3 regions of the Methylobacterium sp. CM6257 genome follow, and region 2 is predicted to be linked to each of the others. Evidence: predicted binding sites of a transcription regulator. Region 2 holds the regulator's gene; each other region holds the start of a gene.

Region 1 (3,269 bases), 2.3 Mb from region 2:
CCTTCAGGCCGCCGCGCAGCTTGTTGACCACCAGGGTGGCGAGCGCCTCGCCCTCGATGTCCTCGGCGATGATCAGCAGCGGCTTGCCGGTCTGAACAACGGCCTCGAGCACCGGCAGCATGGCCTGGAGCGAGGAGAGCTTCTTCTCGTGGATGAGGATGTAGGGATCCTCGAGCTCGGCGACCATCTTCTCCGCGTTCGTGATGAAGTACGGGGAGAGGTAGCCGCGGTCGAACTGCATGCCCTCGACGACGTCGAGCTCGGTCAAAGCTGTTTTGGCTTCTTCAGCCGTGATGACGCCCTCGTTGCCCACCTTCTGCATGGCGTGGGCGATCATCTCGCCGATCTCCTTGTCGCCGTTGGCGGAGATCGTGCCGACCTGGGCGATCTCCTCCGACGAAACGACCTTCCTGGCGCGCGAGGTGATGTCCTTCACGGCGGCCTGCGTGGCGAGGTCGATGCCGCGCTTCAGGTCCATCGGGTTGATGCCGGCGGCGACGTACTTGGCGCCCTCGCGGACGATGGCGGCGGCCAGCACGGTCGCGGTGGTGGTGCCGTCACCCGCGAGATCGCTCGATTTCGAGGCCACTTCGCGCACCATCTGGGCGCCCATGTTCTCGAACTTGTCGGCGAGCTCGATCTCCTTGGCGACCGTCACACCGTCCTTGGTGATGCGCGGGGCGCCGAAGCTCTTCTCGATCACGACGTTGCGGCCCTTCGGGCCCAGCGTCACCTTCACCGCGTTGGCGAGAAGCTCGACGCCGTGCAGCATCTTCTCGCGGGCATCTGACGAGAAACGTACGTCTTTCGCTGCCATTGTGTGTCACTCCTTAACTTGGACATGACTGCGGGAATGGGCCCCTGATCTCAGGCGGCCTGCTTGAGCGCCTCGGAGGCGTCGATGACGCCCATGATGTCGGATTCCTTCATGATCAGGAGATCCTGACCGTCGATCTTGACCTCGGTGCCGGACCACTTGCCGAACAGCACGCGGTCGCCGGCCTTCACGTCGAGCGCGTTGACGCGGCCCTGCTCGTCGCGGGCGCCGGGACCGACGGCGACGACCTCGCCCTCCTGCGGCTTCTCCTTGGCGGTGTCCGGGATGATGATGCCGCCCCTGGTCTTCTCCTCGCTCTCGATGCGACGGACGACCACGCGGTCGTGCAGCGGACGGAACTTCATAGCTGCCTCCAGTCTGAGTGCTACAGATCGAGAAGTTCGCCAGACCCCAGATGGGCGGCCTGGCCACGGTCAGGCCGCGCCACCACAGAGCCACGCGCCGGATCCGCGTCCAAAACTTAGCACTCGCCAGGCGAGAGTGCCAGCGGCGGCGCGCGAGTTTGGCAGCCGCCGTTGTCGGCGAGTGCTAAAAGCCTGAAGCCGTTCGCGATTTTCCTGTTGTTAACAGCCGAGCCGGCAACCTTCTTGCTTCGTCGCGAGTCACTATCGGGATGAATGCAGGAGGTGCCGCCATGAGCGTTTCGACAGCCTTCCGTCGTCAGCTGGAAGGCTACAGCCTGACGACAGCCGAGATCCTGTACCACCTGCCCGACCATCCGCATCTGCTGCAGACCTTCATCTGGCAACAGCACGATCTGTTCCCGGAATTTCCCGAGCTGAGGCGCTTCCTGGCGTTCTGGCAGGAAGCCCTCGATGGGCCGCTGCACTCGGTGAAGGTGGCCCACAGCCGCCTGATCAGGCCCGCAGAACTGAGAGCCATCGGCAGCGAGTTCAACCTGCACTGACGCAGACGGGAGGCCCGCGGCAGCGATGGGCGTGTCGTTCAGTGCAGGCGCATGGTCCACTGCATGGCGCCCGGCGTGAACGGAGGAACAGCGCCGCCCGAGGCCACGAGGCGATCGTTCTCCTCGCCGGTCTCGGCGTCGATCGTGCGCTCCAGGATCGCGACGCCGGTCGTACGCTGACCGAGAGCCTCAGCGTAGAACCGTGCCGCACCGGGGTCATCAAACACGAGCGCCTGCCGCGCGCCGACCACCGTGCCGGCACGCTCAAACGGAAGGACGATGTAGGTTCTGGTGAACTCCGCTCTCATCACACTGCACCCATCGACGCGACTGATTGCGTGCTGAGGTGGGGAGCCCATCGGTCACGCTTCAAGTCCCTGCAGACCGGCCGGGCCGCGGGAGGGCTTGAATTCGGCTGTCTACCCCACCCTGTACCCCGGACTGCGGGCGACAAAGGGTTTGGCGGCTCCTGGGCCGTCCGGGCCAGCTTGTTGGTCCACGGGCTGCCTCTTCGCGTCCGAGGGGCGCGCCGGCCGGAACCAGGTACCTCCTAGAACCCCTCGCCTGGGCGTGCCCCATCGGATGATAAGAGGAGGCGGCCGTGACCCGGCTCCGATCGGGCTGTTCATCGATCCGAAAAGGCAGTGGAGAGCCCGCCATCCCGGGCGCGCAACGGGGCTTGTCGACAGGGGTGATGGCGCGGGGGCGGGACCTTGGTTCGCGATCCGACGGTCTCGGTCCGACGCGCGGCCGAAAGGGTTATGCAGGCGGGGTCATCATCGGGGCCGAAGAGAGGGAGACGCGAATGACGGATGCGCTGCGCGACAACGTCGACCAGGGCCGCTTCGAGTTGGCGGTCGGCGGCGACGTCGCATTCGCAACCTATCGCCGGGAGGCGGGCCGTCTGATCATCAGCTACGTCTACGCGCCGCCCGTCCTGCGCGGCACCGGGGCGGCCGACCGGCTCATGGAAGGGGTGGCGGCGCGGGCCCGGGCAGGCGGCGAACGGATTGTGCCCCTGTGCGGCTACGCCAGGGCTTGGCTGCACAGGCACCGCGCGCATCATGATCTGCTCGCGTGAGGAGCGGCCAGGACCGGCCATTCGAGTCGATCCGAAGCGGGATCATCGGCAGAGCGACGCGGGCGGCCGGCCCTTCAGGTCCAGGAGGCCCTCAGCGGCGGCAGCCCGCTAAGCCGCCGCACGACCGGCCATGTAGCTGCGCCAGCCGCCGAACCGCGTGATGTCCGTCGCACCCGCGACGCCGGCCGCCTCGACCAGAAAGCCCTTCGGTGCGGTCCCGTCGGCGAGCCGCAGGGTGCCGATGCCGAGCGGCGCCGGGATGCCGGCCACGAAGGTCCCGAAGGCGGCGGGCGGCAGCGCCCACACCTCCGTCTCGATAGCGCCGCCTTCGCCCGGGGCCACCCGGAGCAGGCCGGGGCGCTGCGGGGGTCCGCCCGGCAGGGCGTAGAGGCGGTAGTCCGGCTCGGTCTTGATCGAACGCAGGTACCGGGCGCCGCGCCCGG
Region 2 (3,269 bases):
CGCGGTGCGACAATCCCTGCCCCCGCTGCCAGTCGACGCCGTGCTTCTCCTCGGCGGTCATCTCGCCGAAGGTGCGCTCGTGGCCGTCTGGCCGGAAGATCGGGTCGTAGCCGAAGCCGGCCGAGCCGCGCGGCTCCACGAGATCGCCGAAGACCCGGCCCTCGAACAGCTCCGTGTGTCCGTCCGGCCAGGCAAGCACCAGCGCCGAGACGAAATGCGCCCGGCGGCTCTCGGCGCCGCGCCGGTTCAGCTCGGAGAAGATCCGCGCCATGGCGCCGGAGAAATCCTTGTTGGGTCCCGCCCAGCGGGCCGAGAAGATGCCCGGCGCGCCGTCCAGCGCGTCCACGCACAAGCCGGAATCGTCGGCGAAGGCCGGAAGCCCGGTAGCCCCGGCGGCGGCCTTCGCCTTGAGGGCGGCATTCTCAGCGAACATGGTTCCGGTTTCCTCGGGCTCGGGCAGCCCGAGTTCGCCGGCCGAAACCGCCTCGACGCCGAAGGGTGCTAGCAGCTCGCGCATCTCCACGAGCTTGCCGGAATTGTGGGTGGCGATCACCACCTTGCCCATCAGCCTGCGGCTCACGCGATCGCCTCCTTCTGCAGGGCGACCAGCCGGTCCGTTCCGGCGCGGGCGAGCTGCAGCAATTCGAGGAGCTGCGCCTCCGAGAACGGCTCCATCTCGGCAGTGCCCTGCACCTCGACGATTCCGCCCCGGCCGGTGAGCACGAAGTTCGCGTCGGTTTCGGCCGCAGAATCCTCGGCGTAGTCGAGGTCGAGCACCGGGCTGCCCATGTATAGGCCGCAGGAGACCGCCGCGACGTGATCGCGCAGCGGGTCGACCGAGATGATCGAGCGCGCTCGCATCCAGGCGAAGCAATCGTGCAGCGCCACCCAGGCGCCGGTGATCGCGGCGGTCCGCGTGCCACCGTCGGCCTGGATCACGTCACAATCGACCGTGATCTGGCGCTCGCCCATGGCGGGCAGGTTAGTGACGGCCCGGAGAGACCGGCCAATCAGGCGCTGGATCTCCTGCGTACGCCCGGACGGCTTGCCGGAACCGACCTCGCGCCGGGTGCGTTCGTGCGTCGCACGCGGCAGCATGGCGTACTCGGCCGTGACCCAGCCCTTGCCCGAACCGCGTAGCCACGGAGGACCTCGCTCCTCCAGCGAGGCGGTGCAGAGCACGCGGGTGTTGCCGAAGCTGACGAGGCATGAGCCTTCGGCGTAGCGCGATACCGCGCGCTCCAGGCTGACGGGCCGCAACTCGTCGGCGGCACGCTTGGAAGGCCGCATCGCGGGCCCCTTCTGGTGAGAGAACAGAGGGCCGGGCTCTTAGGCCGCCGCGCCACCGCGGGCAAGCATCGCCGTACGGATTGATCCGGGCGGGGCGGGCGGACATGATCGGACGACAGGATGATCGCGTGACAGACCCGAACCCCCGATTTCTGAACGACCCACCGATGCAGGCTCTAGCCGCACTCAACGAGCGTGCTCGCGAGATCTTCCGGCAGATCGTCGAGAGCTATCTCACGACGGGCGAGCCGGTCGGATCACGCAACCTGGCGCGGATCCTCCCGATGACGCTGTCGCCTGCGTCGATCCGCAACGTGATGGCCGACCTGGAGCATTCCGGCCTGATCTTCGCGCCCCATACCTCGGCCGGCCGCCTGCCGACGGAGCTCGGCCTACGATTCTTCGTCGACGCGATGCTCGAACTCGGCGACGTCAGCCAAGACGAGCAGAACCGGATCGAGGCGCAGATGCGGGCCGCGGCCTCGGGTCACACGTTCGAATCGGCGCTGGCCGAAGCCTCGACCATGCTGTCGGGCGTCTCGCGCGGAGCCGGGGTGGTGCTGACTACCAAGGCCAATGTGAACCTCAAGCACATTGAGTTCGTTCGCCTCGACCCGGCTCGGGCCCTCGTCATCCTGGTCTCGGATGACGGCTCCGTGGAGAACCGGCTCGTAGAGCTGCCCCCGGGGCTGCCGGCGGGCGCGCTGCAGGAGGCCACGAACTTCCTCAACGCCCGGCTCCAGGGCCGCACCCTCGGATCGCTGCGCGCCGAGATCGAGGCCGGGCGCAAGGCGATGAAGCGCGAGCTCGATGCACTGACCGAGCGCCTGGTGGATGCCGGGCTCGCCACCTCGGTCGGTCCTACGGAGGCGCGTCAGCTGATCGTGCGCGGGCAGGCCAACCTGCTCGACGACCTGCGCGCCGCCGAGGATCTCGAACGCATCCGCCTGCTGTTCAACGACCTTGAGACGCAAAAGGACGTGATCGACCTGCTGGCTCGTGCCGAGGGCGGCGAGGGCGTGCGGATCTTCATCGGCTCGGAGAACAAGCTGTTCTCGCTCTCGGGCTCGTCGCTGATCGCGGCGCCGTTCCGGGATGGGTCTCAGAAGATCGTCGGCGTCGTCGGCGTCATCGGCCCGACCCGGCTGAACTACGCCCGCATCGTGCCGATGGTCGACTACACGGCCCGCGTCGTCTCCAAGCTCCTCGACGGTGGACGATGAGGCCGCGCCGGGCAGGAAAGACCCCGCCCGGTGCCCGTGACTCGAACCGCCGGACCGGTCAGGCCGGGATCACGTCCACGATTTCGTAGGTGTCGGGATCGACGATCACGATATCGTCGCGAACCAGGATGAACTCGTAGCCCTCGTAGGCCGGCACGAGCGTGATGATCGCCGGCGGTAGCCGGTGCAGGGTGACCGAGCGCGGGATCGCGGTACCCACCGTCACAGCGAAGGAAACATCGCGGACCGGCGAGACCCCCAGATGCGTGATCGAGCTGCGGAACTCGGTGCGCTGCCGGGTATCGAGTCGGCTCACCGCGCCGCGTGCCGAGCCGCCGTGGTGGGCACCTTCTCGCCCACCCCGTTCACCTGCCGCCCCCTTTTCACCGCCACGGCCTGGACCGGCTGCATCGTGGTTCCCGCGTTCACCGGCTGGACCGGCGTCGCGGCCGCCCTTTTCGGCTCCGCCCCGTTTCTCTTTCTCTCCTGCACCCGTCTTCTCTCCTGCACCCGTCCGATCGCCGGCGCCGTTGCGATCGCCGCTGGCACCCCCGGCTCGGCCGGGGCCTTCGGCTCCGCGCTGCGGGGCTCCGCCGGGCTCTGCGCCGCGCGCTCCACCCTCGGCGCCCCCTCCGGGTCCGCGCACGCCACCGCCTTCGGCTCCGCCTCGCGCGCCGCCTCCGGCCCCCCCCGAACCGGCGCCACCAGCGGCGGGACCGGCTCCACCGCCTGTAGCACTGCCGCCGGCGGCGCCCC
Region 3 (3,269 bases), 710 kb from region 2:
CAGGGGCACCACCGGTCCAGACATCATCACGGCGTCGGCGCGTACGGACTGATAGTTGTAGCCACCTTCCAGGATCAGCCCGCGCACGGCTTCGGGGTATTTCAGGCCGAGCGCAATCGCCACCGACGCTCCCCAGGAGTGGCCGAGCGCGAGGTAGCGGTGACCCCGATCCGCGCGAGAGCTGCGTGCAACAGGTCTGCCTGCGCTACCGGCGTCCAGATGGTGGTGCGCGGCCGGTAGCTGTAGCCGTAGCCCGGGCGGTCAGACATGATCACCCGGTAGTGCTTTGCCGCGAGCGCGAGGAAGCCGCTCGACAGGAAGTCCTGGATCATCATGCCGTTGCCGTGCAGCAGCACGAGCGGCTCGCCCCGGCCGCACTCGACATAGTGGAGTCGCACACCGTCGACCTCGACGAAGCGGCCGATCGGCGGGGCAGCGACCTCAGCGGCGCGGGCACGGGCGCGAACCGTGAGGGCAGTGGCCGCGGAAGCGCCGACGATGAGGGAAGCGGCGAGGTAGGGACGCGCGGGCAGGCTTGTGCGCTTTGCCATGATCGGGATCTCCGGAAAGGAGCAGCGCAGACCGGGAGCAAGGAGCGTCACAAATCATGGTGCGATGCAACAGAAATGAACGGGTGAGGCCCGCACCTGTTCCGCTTGTGGGACAGGCATCATCTGCGCTTCGGCGAGTGGCTTCCCGTCACATTGTATCTTGCATCGCGTAATGCGGACGCTGGCCCCGATCTGTAGAGACGTACGACGGCCACTCACCGGTATTAAAGCCGTGATTGAGGGCCGCCAACAGTCCGCAAAGGGGCGGCGATATCCGGCCCGGGAGCAATGCAACCTTGCTCGTTGTACCACGTTGGTGTTCATCCATTCAACAGATTACCTGAGGCGCGGTCTTCGTGAGAAGTCGCGAAGCATTCGCATATGACGTTCGGTTCGACAGCCGTTCAAATCCGCGCCGCCACCCATATCGACATCTATGATCACGTCGTGCGGGCCGCCTGGTCCGAGCGCTTCGGCGTGACAGACGCGCAGCTGCGCAAGGCGGTGAGGATGGTCGGCTCCCGAATTACCACCCTCTCAAGTCACCTTCGCAGGCCGTCCGGATCATGACGGCCGTCGCTACACTCAACCAACGGGCTACGTTGGCCTCGCACCAGCTCGGTGTCTTGATCGTCGACGACGATGCAGTGCAGCTGATGGACATGGCCCAGACGCTGGCCGATGCCGGCATGGCCGTGTTCGAAGCATGCAGCGCTGGCGAGGCGCTTGGCGTACTCGGGACTCGCACCGACGTGCGCGTGATGATCACCGACGTCGATATGTGTCGCGGCGACCTGAACGGCTATCAGCTGGCGAAGGCGGTCTCGGCACGATGGCCTGAGATCGGGTTGCTGATCGTGTCCGGCCAGAGCTGGCCCAAAGCTGGCGACCTGCCGGAAGGCGCGCGCTTCATGGCCAAGCCGTACACGCCCAGCATGCTCACTGCCGACGTGTTCGACTTCGTGGCGCAGCAGAGCGGTAGCTTCTAGGCCGCCAATGGCGATGGCTTGAACCCGTAACCCGACGCGGCTGGCGGGCCGTGTAGCTGCGTGGGAATGTTCCGCACCATGACTGGATCAGCGGACTCGAGCAGGCGGTGTGAAGCCGCCGGGTCCGAACTGACGCGCCAGCCTCTCCGAGGTATACCGGCCAGTGAAAGCGTGACCTTGGCTGTCGTAGGATTAGCACTTTCGCGTGGCGAGTGCTAAGGTCGGACAGATCGGGCCGCGATGCTTTGCTGCGCCGCTACTCTCCCGCGATCGCGCCAACCACCTCGGTTGGATCTCGCTTGGGAGCGATCAGGATCTCACGATGAAATTCCGTCCGCTGCACGACCGCGTGGTGCTCCGTCGCATCGAGAGCGAGGAGAAGACCAAGGGCGGCATCATCATCCCGGACACCGCCAAGGAGAAGCCGCAGGAGGGCGAAGTCGTCGCCGTCGGTCCCGGCGCCCGCGACGAGCAGGGCCGCGTCAACCCGCTCGACGTCAAGGCCGGCGACCGCGTGCTGTTTGGCAAGTGGTCCGGCACCGAGGTCAAGATCGACGGTCAGGATCTCCTGATCATGAAGGAATCCGACATCATGGGCGTCGTCGCCGCCTGATCGGATCACCCGTCCCGCCCTTTGAGGCCGCCTGAGGCCTTGGGGCAGAACCCAACCAGACAAGAGGCAAACCATGGCAGCGAAAGACGTTCGTTTCTCCGCCGACGCCCGCGATAAGATGCTGCGCGGTGTCGAGCTGCTCGCCAACGCGGTGAAGGTGACGCTCGGCCCGAAGGGCCGCAACGTCGTGATCGAGAAGAGCTTCGGCGCCCCGCGCATCACCAAGGATGGTGTGACGGTCGCCAAGGAGATCGAGCTCGCCGACAAGTTCGAGAACATGGGCGCCCAGATGGTGCGCGAGGTGGCCTCGAAATCGAGCGACACCGCCGGTGACGGCACCACCACCGCGACCGTGCTGGCCGCCTCCATCGTGCGCGAGGGCGTGAAGTATGTCGCCGCCGGGATGAACCCGATGGACCTCAAGCGCGGCATCGATCTGGCGGTGGCTGCGGTCGTGAGAGATATCGGCGAGCGCTCCCGCAAGGTCTCCTCGTCCGACGAAATCGCCCAGGTCGGCACGATCTCCGCCAACGGCGACAAGGAGATCGGCGAGATGATCGCCCACGCCATGCAGAAGGTGGGCAACGAGGGCGTGATCACGGTCGAGGAGGCGAAGACCGCCGAGACCGAGCTCGACGTCGTCGAGGGCATGCAGTTCGACCGCGGCTACCTCTCCCCGTACTTCATCACGAATGCGGAGAAGATGGTCGCCGAGCTCGAGGACCCCTACATCCTCATCCACGAGAAGAAGCTCTCCTCGCTCCAGGCCATGCTGCCGGTGCTCGAGGCCGTGGTCCAGACCGGCAAGCCGCTGCTGATCATCGCCGAGGACATCGAGGGTGAGGCGCTGGCCACGCTCGTGGTCAACAAGCTGCGCGGCGGCCTGAAGGTCGCGGCCGTCAAGGCGCCGGGCTTCGGTGACCGCCGCAAGGCGATGCTCGAGGACATCGCGATCCTGACCAAGGGCCAGATGATCGCCGAGGATCTGGGCATCAAGCTCGAGAACGTGACGCTCCCCATGCTCGGCCGCGCCAAGCGCGTGCGCATCGAGAAGGAGAACACCACGATCATCGACGGCGCCGGCGAGAAGTCCGACATCGAGGGCCGCATCGCGCA

What was found. The regulator HrcA, encoded in region 2, represses chaperone genes, less so after heat shock. The targets are predictions, from matches to a motif close to GTTAGCACTCNCNNNNNGNGAGTGCTAAC.
Region 1: groES (co-chaperone GroES) is a predicted target of HrcA. The motif match lies at 1,298-1,326, and genes of this name have one in related genera.
Region 3: groES (co-chaperone GroES) is a predicted target of HrcA. The motif match lies at 1,732-1,760, and genes of this name have one in related genera.

What each region holds. Positions count from the first base shown of each region.
Region 1 covers NZ_CM137735.1:3,396,168-3,399,436, reverse strand. Annotated here, with positions in the region: gene groL (chaperonin GroEL) at 1-817, opposite strand, end outside; gene groES (co-chaperone GroES) at 868-1,182, opposite strand; gene ACYCO6_RS16655 (usg protein) at 1,473-1,745, shown strand; gene ACYCO6_RS16650 (hypothetical protein) at 1,784-2,053, opposite strand; gene ACYCO6_RS16645 (GNAT family N-acetyltransferase) at 2,551-2,826, shown strand; gene atzF (allophanate hydrolase) at 2,935-3,269, opposite strand, start outside.
Region 2 covers NZ_CM137735.1:1,076,480-1,079,748, reverse strand. Annotated here, with positions in the region: gene rdgB (RdgB/HAM1 family non-canonical purine NTP pyrophosphatase) at 1-565, opposite strand, end outside; gene rph (ribonuclease PH) at 577-1,290, opposite strand; gene hrcA (heat-inducible transcriptional repressor HrcA) at 1,458-2,513, shown strand; gene ACYCO6_RS05205 (DUF1236 domain-containing protein) at 2,572-2,829, opposite strand; gene ACYCO6_RS05200 (hypothetical protein) at 2,826-3,269, opposite strand, start outside.
Region 3 covers NZ_CM137735.1:1,786,268-1,789,536, forward strand. Annotated here, with positions in the region: gene ACYCO6_RS08650 (alpha/beta fold hydrolase) at 1-123, opposite strand, end outside; gene ACYCO6_RS08655 (alpha/beta fold hydrolase) at 102-551, opposite strand; gene ACYCO6_RS08660 (DUF3606 domain-containing protein) at 933-1,121, shown strand; gene ACYCO6_RS08665 (response regulator) at 1,178-1,540, shown strand; gene groES (co-chaperone GroES) at 1,863-2,153, shown strand; gene groL (chaperonin GroEL) at 2,227-3,269, shown strand, end outside.